Tistrella bauzanensis: one gene and its partner. The main gene of each other region encodes a partner of the protein of the gene in region 2 in a complex. Links are inferred from orthologs where the notes say so. Each region holds a gene or a part of one and is shown on either strand. Other genes may lie near its edges.

Evidence for each region.
Region 1: the proteins of trxB (region 2) and trxA are in contact, whole or in part, in a crystal structure (PDB 1F6M), measured with the Escherichia coli proteins. The link is inferred for Tistrella bauzanensis from one-to-one orthologs.

What each region holds. Positions count from the first base shown.
Region 1 is NZ_BMDZ01000012.1:24,961-30,485, reverse strand. Bases 1-2,781 are described here. They hold trxA (thioredoxin TrxA), read right to left. Parts: upstream 1,663-2,781; coding sequence 1,339-1,662; downstream 1-1,338. Other genes in these bases: IEW15_RS07330 (ISAs1 family transposase), read left to right, coding at 1,997-2,781; IEW15_RS26315 (folylpolyglutamate synthase/dihydrofolate synthase family protein), read right to left, coding at 1-1,311. In the rest of the region: more of IEW15_RS07330, read left to right, coding at 2,782-3,145; double-strand break repair helicase AddA, read right to left, coding at 3,211-5,525. UniProt on the Escherichia coli protein: Participates in various redox reactions through the reversible oxidation of its active center dithiol to a disulfide and catalyzes dithiol-disulfide exchange reactions.
Region 2 is NZ_BMDZ01000001.1:224,787-233,226, forward strand. Bases 2,679-5,628 are described here. They hold trxB (thioredoxin-disulfide reductase), read right to left. Parts: upstream 4,669-5,628; coding sequence 3,688-4,668; downstream 2,679-3,687. Other genes in these bases: IEW15_RS00975 (LysR family transcriptional regulator), read right to left, coding at 2,679-3,490; IEW15_RS00985 (mitochondrial fission ELM1 family protein), read right to left, coding at 4,891-5,628. In the rest of the region: IEW15_RS00955 (SpoIIE family protein phosphatase), read left to right, coding at 1-761; IEW15_RS00960 (SiaB family protein kinase), read left to right, coding at 773-1,345; IEW15_RS00965 (DUF1987 domain-containing protein), read left to right, coding at 1,342-1,758; IEW15_RS00970 (GGDEF domain-containing protein), read left to right, coding at 1,755-2,567; more of IEW15_RS00975, read right to left, coding at 2,600-2,678; more of IEW15_RS00985, read right to left, coding at 5,629-5,937; IEW15_RS00990 (Lrp/AsnC family transcriptional regulator), read left to right, coding at 6,274-6,783; IEW15_RS00995 (AbrB family transcriptional regulator), read left to right, coding at 7,131-8,201; transcription elongation factor GreA, read right to left, coding at 8,342-8,440.

The DNA.
Region 1 (5,525 bases), on a different replicon or contig from region 2:
CCGGGCCATGGCCGGGACGTCGTCGTAATCCAATGGTCCCCAGGGTGCCGGCTGCAAGGGCCCGCCAGGCGCCGACAGCGCCAGCAGCCGCCGATGGGCGCCGGCCCCCGCGCGCAAGGCGCCGCGCCGGCCCTGCAGCACCACCCCGCAGGGGGAAAGCCCCGCCGCGTTCAGGCTGGTCGCCAATCCGGCCACGTCCTTGTCGTCGGTCACCGACAGCAGGGCGCGGAAGCCCTGCGCCGCCAGAAGGCGCAGCCGCGCCGGGTCCAGGCTCGCCGCCTGCACCGCCGCCTCCCAGGCCACGACCCGGCCGGCCCATGCCGCCTCGCCCCAGGATGGCAGGGCCCCCGCCGCGCCATCCAGCGCCGTCGCCACGGCCACGGCCGCCGGGTCGATGCCATCAGCCGCCAGCACAGCCGCCGCCATCGCCCGATCATGGGCCAGCCAGGGCGGCAGGCCGGCCGCCGCCACCGCCGGATCGTCGATCGGGCCAGGGCCAGGGCCAGGGCCAGGCTGTGCCAGCACCAGCGCATCCCCGATATCGATGCCGGCCCGCCGGCCCGCTGCCGCCGCCTGATCCGACAGGATCAGCCGGCGGCAGCGATGGCGGATATCCAGCTTGGCACGGGCGACATCGTCGATGTCGGGGCCCAGCCGGTCCAGATGCTCGGGCAGGATGGCGGTGACCACGCCGATTGCCGCCGCCAGCCGCCCCGCCTCGTCGTCGGCGGCGCCCAGCCCGGTTTCCAGCACCAGCCGGTCGACCGCCGATCGACGGGCATGGGCCAGCGCCAGCAGCAGGAACTGACCGAAGGGCGACAAGGCCTCGCCCGCCGGCAGCGATGCCTCCACGGCCCGCAGGCTTGTCCGCAGCATCTGATAGGCGCCGATCGCGTCGGCCGCTGCAATCACGGTGCCATCGATCCGGATGCGGTCGAGCGGGGTCATGTCTTCGGGCGAGGTGAACAGCAGGGTGCGGCGGCCGGCGGCGGTCTGGCCGGCGGCGATCAGCCGGGCGGTGCTGCCCTTGCCCTTCGATCCGGTCACCAGGATCACCCGGCCGGGATCGGGGATCAGGTCATGGCGGCGGGCCAGGTCCAGCAGCCGCTCCGGCCGACGGTGCAGCCGGTCGAGGGTCGACCCGCCGCCCCATTCTCCCCCGGCTGCGCGCGCCGCCGGTCGCAGATGGCTGCGATAGATCGCATCCAGCAGGGTTGAGACGCCAGCCTCCACACCAGACACGCCGATGCCCGCGGCACCACCATCCGGATCAGGGATGATGTCGCCGCGGGCATCGGGCAGATCAGGCATCGGACAGGTCGGGCGATGGCGTTACGATCAGCCGACGACCGACTGGATCCACTTGGCCAGTTCGCTCTTCGGCAGCGCGCCGACCTTGGTGGCCGCGATCTGACCGCCCTTGAACACCATCAGGGTCGGGATGCCGCGCACCCCGTATTTCGACGGGGTCTGCGGGTTGTGGTCGATGTTCAGCTTGGCGACGGTGAGCTTGCCATCGAATTCCTTCGACAGATCCTCCAGCGCCGGGGCGATCATCCGGCACGGGCCGCACCACTCGGCCCAGTAATCGACCAGGACGGGCGTTTCGGACTTCAGCACGTCCTGCTCGAACGAGCTGTCGGTGACGGTCGCGATGGCCATGGGAGCTATCCCCTCAAATCGTGTGCAGCCGCGGTGCCGCCCCAGCGCATCGGCTGGGGCAAAGGCCGCCACGGCCCGCCATGGACCCCTCGGGCCGCATGGTCTGATGACGGTCCGTCCGTGTGCCGCTCCCCGCCCATGACCATCATGGGGTCGCATGTCGGAGCAGCGGCCGGCGGGCGCGCTTGGCTCAATGTAGAAAGCCGCGCGGGGCCGGTCAAGCACACCGACCTGTGCACAGGGCAACGAGTTCAGGTTAACGCGGTGATCGGAATCTCTGGCGCACGATAGTTTGGCGTGATTCAACAGGCTTCCACAGATCTCGGGGGACGCCATGAGCGACATCGCAACGCCGCGCCGCAAGAGCCTTCTGGAGCATTTTTCGACGATCAAGGACGATCGCCAACCGTGCAAGGTGATGTATCCGCTAGAAGAAGTGTTGCTGCTGGTTGTCTGCGGGACGATGGCTGCCTGCGATGATTACGACGACATCGTGTTGTGGGGAAAGCAGCATCTCGATTTCCTGCGTCGCCTTCAGCCCTATCATTTCGGCATTCCCTGCGCGGACTGGCTGCGCGTGGTGATGAACCGGATCGGGCCGGATCTGTTTTCGTCCTGCTTTCTGGGCTTCGTGGCCGAGCGTCTGCCTGAGGCAGTCGGTCAGATTGCCATCGACGGCAAGACCTCGCGGCGCAGCCATGATCGTGGCCGCGGCAAAGCGGCGCTGCACCTCGTCTCGGCCTATGCCACCACCCACAATCTTGTGCTGGGGCAACGTGCGGTGGCCGATAAATCAAACGAGATCAATGCCATACCCCTGCTTCTGGAGGAACTGGCCGCATCCGGAGCGCTTGCTGGCAGCCTCGTTTCCATCGACGCCATGGGCTGCCAGTCCGATATCGCTGAAAAGATCGTCGATCTTGGTGGCGACTATCTGCTGGCAACCAAGGACAACCAGAAGACCGCCCATGCCGAGATCCAGCTCTATTTCGACACCGCACCCGCCGATGAGATCGATGCGCTCATCTTGCACGACAAAGGTCACGGCCGCATCGAAACCCGCCGCCATCTGGTCTCCCAGCGGGTCGACTGGATGAGCGGCAGTCGGCGCTATCCCGACGAGCCCCGCTTCAAAGGGCTCAAAACCATCGCAATGATCGAGACACGCATCGAGACCGCCGACGAAATCAAGGTCGAGCGCCGCTGCTACATATCATCAAGGATCCTCTCCGCAGAGGCATTCGCCCATGCAGCCAGAGCACATTGGGCCATCGAGAACGGCCTCCACTGGGTGCTCGACGTTCAGTTCAAGGAGGATCAATCCCGGCTCAGACGCGGGCACGGCGCCACGAACATGGCCATGGTCCGACATCTCGCCCTCAATCTCATCCGCGCCATACCAGGTAAGCTCTCCATCAAGGCCAGGCGCAAACTTGCCACGTGGGACACACAATACCTCATGGCGGCTCTGCAAGCGCGTTAACCTGGACTCGTTGCCCTGGACCTGTGCACGCCGCGCAGGCCGGCAATCCGTCGGCGGCACGACATTCAATCCTGGGTGGAAACGCCGCCCCCCGCCGCCTCCTGCTCCGCCGGCGCCCAGCGATCGAGGAGTGTGTCCGGCAGGCGCATCAGCGACGGCCCGTCGGTCCAGACCAGGGCGGTCTCGATCGCGCGGCCCGGATAGATCCGCTGCAACACCGCACGATAGGCGGCCATCTGGCGCAGATAATGACGGGCGACCCGCTCGGGTTCGGCCGGCGGCGGCCGGTCGGTCTTGTAATCGACCAGCAGGATGCGGTCGGGCGTCACCAGCAGCCGGTCGACCGCGCCCGACACCACGCGCGACCCGACCAGGGCGCCAAGCGGCACCTCGGCACGCGAGCCGGGCTGAAAGATCGCCGCGAAATCCGGGTGGTCCAGCACGGCCATCACCTCGCCGGCCAGCGCCGCCGCATCGCCCGCCGCCAGCCCGTGGGCGGGGGCGGCCAGGAAGCGGGCGGCGGCATCGGCGCGCGCATCAGGCGGCAGATCGGGCAGCACCTGCAACAGCCGGTGCACCAGCCGGCCGCGCCGGAAGCGGATGGCGCCCTGATCGCCCAGCGGCGACCGTGCCGGCGGCGGGTCGTCATCGGGGCGCGACGGGCTCAGCGGCCGCGGCGGCACCGGTTCGGCCGGCAGATCGCGATCAGGATGCAGCGCCGCCGGCAAAGATGGCCCCTCGGCCACAGCCATACCGGTCGCCAGGGTTGGTATGGCCGGGGGTGCGGCCATCTGCTCGCCGGTCAGCCGCCAGCCTGTGCCGGTGATGCCGCCGGGTAGTACCATGTCCACAGGCCGGGCATCCCCTTCGCCGGCCAGCGCCCGCGCCGTCAGGCCATACCAGCTTTCGTCGGGCGCCTCGGGCTTGCCATGCCAGCCGCAGACATACAACCGGTCGGCCGCACGGGTCATCGCCACATACAGCAGGCGGCGGTACTCCTTCCGGTCCTCCCGCGCCGTCACGGTCTGGGCATCCCGCACCATGTCGGACGCATCCCCCGCCGCCGGCGCCACCAGCAGCATCGGCGGCGGCCCGTCCAGCCATACCGGCCCCGATGGCGGCCGCGGCATGCGGGTGGTGTCGGGCAGGAACACCACCGGCGCCTGCAGGCCCTTGGCGCCGTGCACGGTCATGATCCGCACCTCGTCGCGGCCCTGCTCCAGATCGCGCTTGACCTCGACGGCGCTACGCTCCACCCAGGCCAGAAACCCTTCCAGGCTGGGTGGCTCGGTCTGTTCGTAAGCCAGCGCCAGGTTCAGGAATTCGTCGATCGCATCCTCGGCCTCAGGCCCCAGCCGTGCAACCAGCGCGGTGCGCCCGCCCCGCGCCGCCAGCAGATCGGCATAGAAATCATACGGTCCCATACGGTCGGCGGCCCGCGCCAGATCGGTCAGCAGGCGGGCGGCGGCGGCCAGGGCCGGATCACCGGCGGCCCGCCGGCGCAGAGCGTGGATCAGCGGCAGCCGGGCACCCTTCGGATCGGCGCGATCCACCGCCGCCCGATACAGCGCGTTCTCGTCCAGCCCCAGGATCGGGCCTTTCAGCGCGGCAGCAAGCGTCAGATCGTCTTCCGGCAGCAGCAGGGCGCGGCCCAGCGCCACCAGATCGGCCACCGCGATCTGATCGACCAGCGCCATACGGTCGACACCGGCCACCGGCACGCCGGCGGCTTTCAGCGCCCGGGCCATGCGGCCGACAAAGGCATTGCGCCGTTGAACCAGGATCAGCACATCGCCCGGCCGCAGCCTGCGGCCGGCGGCGGTCAGCATCTCGGCCCGGTCCAGCCAGCCGCGAATGGTGCCGGCGATGGCATCGGCCACCCGCGCCATCGGATCATCTTCGGGCTCGCGCACCTCGGGCACCAGCCAGACATCATCGGTGTCGCGCTTTTCCGCCACCGCCAGCGGCCACAGCTCCACGATCCCGGCCTGACCGATCCGGGCGGCTTCATGACGCAGCACCTGGCCTGGCTCCACCACGCCATCGCTGGCGGGGGCTGTCGCGAACACCGCATCCACCGCCGCCAGCACCGCCGCCACCGATCGGAACGACTGGCGCAGCGCCACCACCGACCAGCCGCGCTCGGCCGCCGACACCCGGGCCTGAAAGAATGCCTGCATCCGCCGGAACCCTTCCGGGTCGGCGCGCTGAAAGCGATAGATCGACTGCTTGGGGTCGCCCACCGCGAACACGGTGCGGGCCAGAGGCAGCCCATCGGCATCATGGCCCGCCTGATCATGCGGGTTGCCGTCGCCGGCGAAGAATTCCTCGGTCAGCCGCTCGACCACCGTCCATTGTTCGGGGCTTGTGTCCTGCGCCT
Region 2 (8,440 bases):
TGGCGGTGCTGTGGGAACCGCTCGATCTGGTGGGCGGCGATTATTGCTGGATGGAGCGGCGCGATGGTCAGGCGCTTGTCCTGGTCGCCGACTGCACAGGCCATGGTGTGCCGGGCGCCTTCATGACCATGGTCGTGGCATCGGCGCTGCGGCGCATTCTGGACCGGCCGATCTTCCCGCAGCCGGATGTCATCCTGACCGAGCTTGACCGCATTGTCCGCCATCGTCTGCGCCAGGAGGCGCCGGATCCGGCGACAGGGGCCGATGATGGCCGTGCGCCCTGGGACATGTCGGATGACGGGCTGGATGCGGGGGTATGCATCTATGACGAAGCGACCGGGCTGCTGTATTTTGCCGGCGCCGGCCTGTCGCTGACGGTGATCGGCCCGGATGGTGTGATGTCGCATACCGGTGTCCGGCGGAGCCTGGGCTATCGAACCCTGCCGCCGCCGGGATCGGTGCCGGTGCATTGCCATCAGGTGCTGCCGGGTGAGCGGTTCTATCTATGGACCGATGGCGTTTCCGACCATGTCGGCGGCCGACCCAAGCGCGTTTTCGGGCGCAGACGGGTGGCGGCGACCCTGGCACGACTGGCGCATCTGTCGCTGGAGGATCAGATCCAGGGGCTGTGCGCCGATCTCGACCGCTATCGCGGGGCCGAGGCCCGGCGTGACGACATGACCATGGTGGCATTTCAGCCACGGCTACCCGACGATGTCCATTCCCGCGCCGGCACGAGCCCGGACGCGGTGACTGCCTGAGGAGCGGCGACGTGCTTGCACGAGAGCTTTTCGAATTCCGGTCGCAGATCCAGGCCCACAAGCTGATGCTGGTCTATAGCGGCATCATGTCCGAGGGCATCCTGTTTTCGTTGGGCGAGGCGTTGCGTCGCAAGCTTGAGCAGGACGACACCGATCGCAACCTTACCAAGCGCGTGTTCTCGGTGTTTGTCGAGCAGGTGCAGAACATCATCCGCTATTCCGGTGACGCCGAAGGATCGGCCGGCACGGCCGCTGGGGATGCGGGGGCGGGGGCAGGCGCGCTGCGCTCGGGCATCGTGACCGTCGGCAAGGATGGCGGCCGGTTCTTCGTGATCTGCGCCAACATGATCGACAGCGCCAAGGCGCCCCGGCTGCGCAGCCGGCTGGAGGAACTGGCGGCCCTGTCGCCCGAAGAGCTGAAGGTGCTATACCGGCGCAAGCTGAAGGAAGAGCCCGAGGCCGAAAGCCAGGGCGCCACGCTGGGATTGATCGAGATTGCCCGCCGCGCCAGCAGCCCGATCGAGTTCGACTTCTTCGAGGTCGATGCGCAGACCACCTTCTATGGCATCAGGGTGTTCATATGACCGCTGTTTCGTCTGTCCTGTTCTCCGGCATCGATCTGCCGGCCACCGATCGGTCGCCGGCCGTGCGGTTCGATCCGGCGGCAGGCGCGCTGGCGCTGTCGGGTGAGTCCTATCCCGAGGATGCGGCAGCGTTCTTCGGCCCGATCCTGCATGGTCTGCGCGCCTTTCTTCAGATGGAGGGGCCCAGCGTCACAGTGGATATTGCGCTGATCTACTTCAATTCTTCGAGCGCCAAGGCGTTGATGAACATCTTTCAGATGCTGGAAGAGGCGGCCGCGAATGGTCGGTCGGTCACGGTGAACTGGCACTTTGCGCCCGATGATGAGACCATGGAAGAATTCGGAGAAGACTTTGCGTCGGACCTCGACGCAATCGACTTCGTGATGTGCGCGGACGAGGAGCCTTCCGGATGACGAAGATCAGACGGCCGCTGGATACGACCAACAGCGATTTCTCGCTCTTCGATCAGGAAGAGGCGATGATCGCCGAAGGCGAGCAGATGATCCGGAAACTGGAGGAGGTTTCCGACGGCGTCCGCAGCCTGATGCGCGCCTATCGTCAGGGGTATCGTGAACAGCGCCGGCTGGTGCGGTTGTCCGACCGGATGCAGGACGAATTGCGGCGCCTGAACCAGCGGCTGGAGGCCGAGGTTCGGGCACGGGAGGCGCTGACCCGGCGGCTGGAGGCATTGGCCGCGGTCGATGAACTGACCGGTGCCGCCACCCGTCGCCACTTCATGGAGGTTGCCGGGGCACTCAGCCAGCGCTGGCAGCAGGATGGCATATCGTCCGGGGTGATGATGGCCGATATCGACCAGTTCAAGACCATCAATGATCGCTTCGGCCATGCCGCGGGCGATGAGGCGCTGCGCCTGTTCGTGGGGCGTGTGTCCGAGGCGCTGCGTGAGACTGATGTCGTGGGCCGGCTGGGCGGCGAGGAATTCGCGGTGCTGCTGCCCGATATCGATGCGGGCGAGCTGGATCAGATCGCCGAACGGCTGCGGAGCATCATTGCCGCCATCCGCCTGCCGTGGAAAGAGGATGAAATCCGCCTGACCGCCAGCTTCGGGGTTGCCCGGTTCTCGGCGCCGGGCGACGATATCGACCGCGTGCTGTCGCGGGCGGACAAGGCGCTGTATGCGGCCAAACGTGCCGGCCGCAACCGGGTTGTCACGAGCGATGCCGGAACGGCCGAGGGCGAAAGCGGCAGCGCAGGCATCTGATCGTCCGATACCCGGCTGCCGCCATGGCCTGGTCAGCGAAGGCTCTGTTCGATCTCGCGGATCAGGAAGTCTCGGAACACCGCGATGCGCTTGGAATGGCGCAATTCCTCGTGATAGACGAAATAGACCTCTGATTGCGGGCCTTCCAGTTCCGGCAGCACCTGCACGACATTGCCGTTCTCGCGCACCATGTAATCGGGGATCGAGGCGATGCCGAGTCCGCTTTCCACGGCACGCAGAATGCCATAGATGTTGTTGACCTTCAGGATCGGCCGCCGCGGCTTGCCGGCCGTGGCACCCACATCCAGGATCCAGTTGGCGTTGGCGATCGGGGCCGCCGTGTCCTCGCCGAACACGATCAGCTTGTGATCATCCAGTTCCGCCGGTGACTTGGGCATGCCCGACCGGTTGATGTAATCCGGCGAGGCATAGATGCCGTGGCGGATGGTCATCAGCTTGCGTTTCACCAGATCCGGCTGGCGGGGTGGCGACATCCGGATCGCGATATCCGCCTCGCGCATCCCCAGATCCAGCTCGCTGTCGTCGAGCAGCAGGGTGATGGTGACGTCCGGATGCAGGGTGACGAAGCCGTGGATGCGCGGCGTCAGCCAGACCGAACCGAAGGCGACCGTGGTGGTCACCTTCAGCGGTCCTTTCGGCCGTTCGCGGCTTTCGGTCAGCATCGCTTCGGCCATCGACAGTTTGGCGAAGACGTCGCGTGCGGTGTTGCGCAGCAACTCGCCTTGTTCTGTCAGAATCAGGCCGCGGGCGTGGCGATGGAACAGCGGTACGCCGAGGCTCTCCTCCAACGCGCTGATCTGCCGGCTGATGGCCGACTGGCTGAGGTTCAGCAACTCGCTTGCATGCGTGAAGCTGCCGGCCTCGGCGACGGTGTGGAAGATCTTGACCCGGTCCCAGTCCATATCAGGCTCGCGAGGCTCCGCTGAAGCAGTGGGCGTACGAACGTCTGGCCGCCGCACCCCATGTCATTTGTCTTTTTCCCGATCTTACGGTGCCGGGCGCCGGTCTTCAAAGGAAGTGTTGGAACAATGATCGACGGGTCGGCAATCCCGGGCCCCGCGGGCACGATATCGCCGACCGTCGTCCGGGCCGGTCCGGCCTATTCGGCCGCCACTTCCACGCCGTGATGCGCGGTGCCGGCCAGGAAGCGTTCGGCTTCCAGGGCGGCCATGCAGCCGGTGCCGGCAGCGGTCACCGCCTGCCGGAAGATCTTGTCCTGAACGTCGCCGGCGGCGAACACGCCGGGCACACCGGTGCGGGTGCTGTCGGCCTGTGTGATCAGATAGCCGTCATTGTCCAGCTCCAGTTTGTCCGCGAACAGGCTGGTCGCCGGGGCATGGCCGATGGCGATGAACACGCCGTCGACCAGCAGGTCGGTCAGGCTGCCGTCATTGGTGTTCTTCAGCCGCGCGCCGGTCACCGAGGCCGGGCCACCATGCGCGCTTTCCGACAGATAGCTGTCGATGGTGGCGTTCCACACCATTTCGATCTTCGGGTTGGCGAACAACCGTTCCTGAAGCATCTTCTCGGCGCGCAGCTCGTCCCGGCGGTGGATCAGATAGACCTTGTCGGCGTGGTTGGTCAGGTACAGGGCCTCTTCGACGGCGGTGTTGCCGCCGCCGACCACCGCGACCTTGCGGTTGCGATAGAAGAACCCGTCGCAGGTGGCGCAGGCCGACAGGCCGAAACCTTTCAGGGTCTCTTCGCCCTCAAGCCCCAGCCATTTTGCCTGGGCGCCGGTGGAGATGATGACCGTGTCGCCGGTATAGATGTCGCCGCTGTCGCCGCGGGCCACGAATGGCCGCTGGCTGAAATCGATGTCGACGATGATGTCGTGATGAAACCGGGTGCCGACATGCTCTGCCTGGCGCTGCATCTGCTCCATCAGCCAGGGGCCCTGGATGACGTCCGGAAAGCCCGGAAAGTTCTCGACGTCGGTTGTGATCGTCATCTGGCCGCCGGGCTGAAGCCCGTGCACCAGGATCGGTTCCAGCATCGCGCGGGCGGCATAGATCGCGGCAGTCAGGCCGGCGGGGCCGGATCCCAGGATCAGAACCTTGCTGTGATGGGTGGCGCTCATGACGATCGGCTTTCCTGGCTGGCGAACGCTGGACGCAGGCCTTCGGGTTTTGCGCCCTGCGGCTCGCGGTCCCTGGTGGATGGACAGGTGGCGCCCCTGGCATCTGCCCGTCGCAGGCTGTGGCAGGGGGCACGGACACTAGCGGGATCGGGCGTATCGGGCCAGCTTTTTGCGCAAGGGCCGGCTTTTGAGCAAGGGCCGGGCAATACGCCGCAGTTGGGGTTAACGGGGCGCGGACCGCGCGACCAGCCGGCGAACCGCCGTGGCCACCACCGCCGCATCCTGCAACGGGGTATAGCGCCACATTGTTTCACCCGCGGCCATGAAATCCGCGTTCAGCGGCCGTGCGGCACCCTGTGCATAAAGCGCCCGGTGCAGCCGTGCCTCTTTCGATGTGCCGCCGCCGGGCGCGAAGATCGCGACCGGCCGGCCGGTGCTGGCGGCTTCAGATGCCATCGACATGCTGTCGCCGGTGACGACGATCAGGTCCGCCAGCCCCAGAATGCCGAAATAGGGATTGTCGCCGCCCTTTGCCACATCATGCAGCCAGTATCGGCAGGGGGCGAGGCTCGCATCAAGCGCGGCGGTGACGGCGTCGCCGGTTCGGCGGCTGTTGGTGGCGATCACCGAGCCGCCGGTGCGGCGGGCCAGTTCGGCCACCATCGTCCCCAACCGCCGGGCATCATCGGTTGTGAACGGCGCGCGTTTGGTGCTGCCGCCGACCAGCAGCCCGATCCGTGGCCCGGCGCCGGCCACGAGACCCGTGGCGGCGACCCGGTGGGTCCAGCCGACGGCGGCGGCCCGAAGCTTTGCCGGCGTCACGCGATTGGGCGCGCCCAGGGTGACGATGACCCGCGGGTCGGCCGGGTGGCGGGTCGCCGCGCGGTCATGCGCGGGCACCGCGATCAGGTCGAGGCCGCCGGTCGGTCTGCCCGGCCACATGATCTGGAGCGCCACCATCATCGGATGGCGCTGCTTCAGCCGCCGGAGCGCCGGCGTGGCGCGACGGCCAGCGGCGATCGCCACATCGGGCGGGGCGCCTGCGTCCAGTGCGGTGGCGGCGGCTGCGGTCAGCCCGGTCGTTGACCGGCCGCGCAGCCAGTTGGGCAGGCGCACCAGCCGGTCATAGGCGAGGCGGGTTTCCTCGATCGGCCAGTCCAGTGCCTCAGCGACGCCCAGCACCTGGGCATTGTTGCCGGCGCGATCATCGGTCAGCACGCGGATCAGCGGCGGATGGGCGCCGTGGCGTGAAGGCGGGTTTCGGGGCATCGGATCTCGCGAGTGGCGGGCGGTTGGCATCTGGCCGGGGTATGTCATTGCCCGCAGGCGGCCGTGAAAGATCGTTTCGTGCTTGAGAGGGCTTCAGGGGGACTATAAAGTCCGCGGCGCCGGAACGGAACCGCTTCGCCGCGCGGGCCGCGCCTGGCGGCCGCGCCCACAACCGCCGCTGGTTCCGACCGGGTGAAGAACATCGCATGGCTCATGAAACGCGACAGAACTGAAAACTGTCGCTATGGGTCCGGGTAATATTGCTATAGACTGCCCAGCGATCGCGGGTGCCGGCCGCGCACCGGCCCGTGACGGGGGAAGGGAGTCAGCGAGACCATGCCGCGGGTAAAACTCGATACAATCGACCGGAAGATCCTGGCGGATCTTCAGTCGGACGGCCGGATCACCAATGTAGAACTGGCCCGCCGGGCCGGAATATCGGCGCCGCCCTGCCTGAGGCGCGTCAGGGCGCTTGAAGAAGCAGGCTTTGTGCGTGGCTATCGCGCGGAACTCGATCCTGAGCATCTGGGCTTTTCGGTCACGGTCTTCGCCCGGGTTGGCCTTGAGAGCCAGGCCGATCTGGACCTGAAGAAGTTCGAGGCGCTGGTCGGCAGTTGGCCGGAAGTCCGTGAATGCTACATGCTGGCGGGTGAGACCGATTTCCTGCTCAAGATCGTGTCGAAGGACTGGGACGCCTATCAGCGCTTCCTGACCACCAAGCTGACGGCAGCGCCGCCGGTGCGCCATGTCCGCACCTCTCTGACCATCCGCACCTCGAAATACGAGCCGGGTGTGCCGATCGAGTTGCTGGAAGCCGTGGACCCGTCCGACCACGACGACGACTGAGCGGCACGGCGCGGTGCCGCTTGCGCCGGTGCTCTGCAAAATCCGCAGGCCCCTGGGGGCGGGGGCGGCGGTTGTGGAGCCATCGGGAATATGGTTCGGTGCATTGAACCCATGCGGCCGCTTTCGGGTGAAAGCGGCCGTTTTCAGTTCAGGCGGGGCGACCTTGCCTTGAACCGTGCCGATCCGGGCCTCGACAGCCGATCTATGGCCGCTGCCGGACGACACCTGCGTCCCGGATATGTGCCCCCCGTGCCTCAATCACTCCGCCTGCGTGTTACCCATCCGCTCATCCGCGGCCTGGCGCCAGCCCGGCCGGCCCGGCATCCGGCCGCACCGGATCCGCGGCCATGATCCGGATGCTGCGCTGGCTGCTGCTGCCCGCAGCCTCGCTGCCGGTCACGGCGGCGATGTTCGCCATCGATCTGCCGGCGGCCCTGCTGCTGGGGCCGATGGTTGCCGGCATCGCGCTTGCCCTTGGCGGTATCGGCCTGAAGATGCCACGCATCGGCTTTCTTGCCGCGCAATCGGTGCTGGGCTGCATGATCGCGGGCTCGGTCACCCCCGATATCCTGGTGACCTTCATCCACGACTGGCCGCTGTTTCTGGGCGTGGTGATCTCGACCATCCTGCTCAGCGGCGCCATCGGCTGGCTGATCGCGCGCAATCACATCCTGCCAGGCACCACGGGGGTCTGGGGATCGTCGGCCGGCGCCGCCTCGGCGATGGTGGTCATGGCGGAAGCCTTCGGCGCCGATGCCCGGCTGGTGGCGTTCATGCAGTATCTGCGGGTGCTGTGCGTGGCCTTCGCGGCCGCCATGCTGGCGCATTTCTGGCTGCAGACCACCGGTGACGGCAATGTCCATCCGCCGATCGTCTGGTTTCCCGCGATCGACCCCACGGCCTTTGCCGAGACGCTGGCCCTGGTGCTGGCCGGGGTTGTGGCCGGGCGGCTGATCCCGCTGCCGGCGGCCGGCCTGCTGGTGCCGATGCTGGGCGGCGCGGTGCTGTCGTCGGCAGGTGTCATCACCCTGCAACTGCCGGAATGGCTGCTGGCATCCAGTTATGCGGTGCTGGCCTGGAGCGTCGGCCTGGGCTTCACGCGCGGGGTGCTGCTGCATGCCCTGCGCGCGCTGCCGACCATTCTGGCATCGATCGCGGTGCTGATCGGCTTCTGCGCCGGGCTCGCCTGGATGCTGACCGCGGTGCTGGGCATAGACCCGCTGACGGCTTATCTCGCCACCAGCCCCGGCGGGCTCGATACGGTCGCGATCATCGCCGCCTCCAGCCGCGGGGTGGATCTGTCATTCGTGATGGCGTTGCAGACCCTGCGCTTCTTCCTGGTCGTGCTGCTGGGGCCGCCGATGGCCCGCTTCGTGGCCCGGCGGCTGGGGCCCGATCAGCCGGATGTGCCGGCCTGAGTGCCGGCCCGACATACGACATATACGACCTACGACAGACGACAGACGACAGACGACAGACGACAGACGAAAGCGGCCGGCGGATCATCGTGATCCGCCGGCCGCTTTCAGTGGTGGCTTTCGGCGCTGCCGCCCGATGGTCAGAAACGCACCGCCAGGATTTCATAGGACCGCCGCCCCTTGGGGGTGGCGACCTCGACGGTTTCGCCAGCGGCCTTGTTGATCAGGGCGCGGGCCAT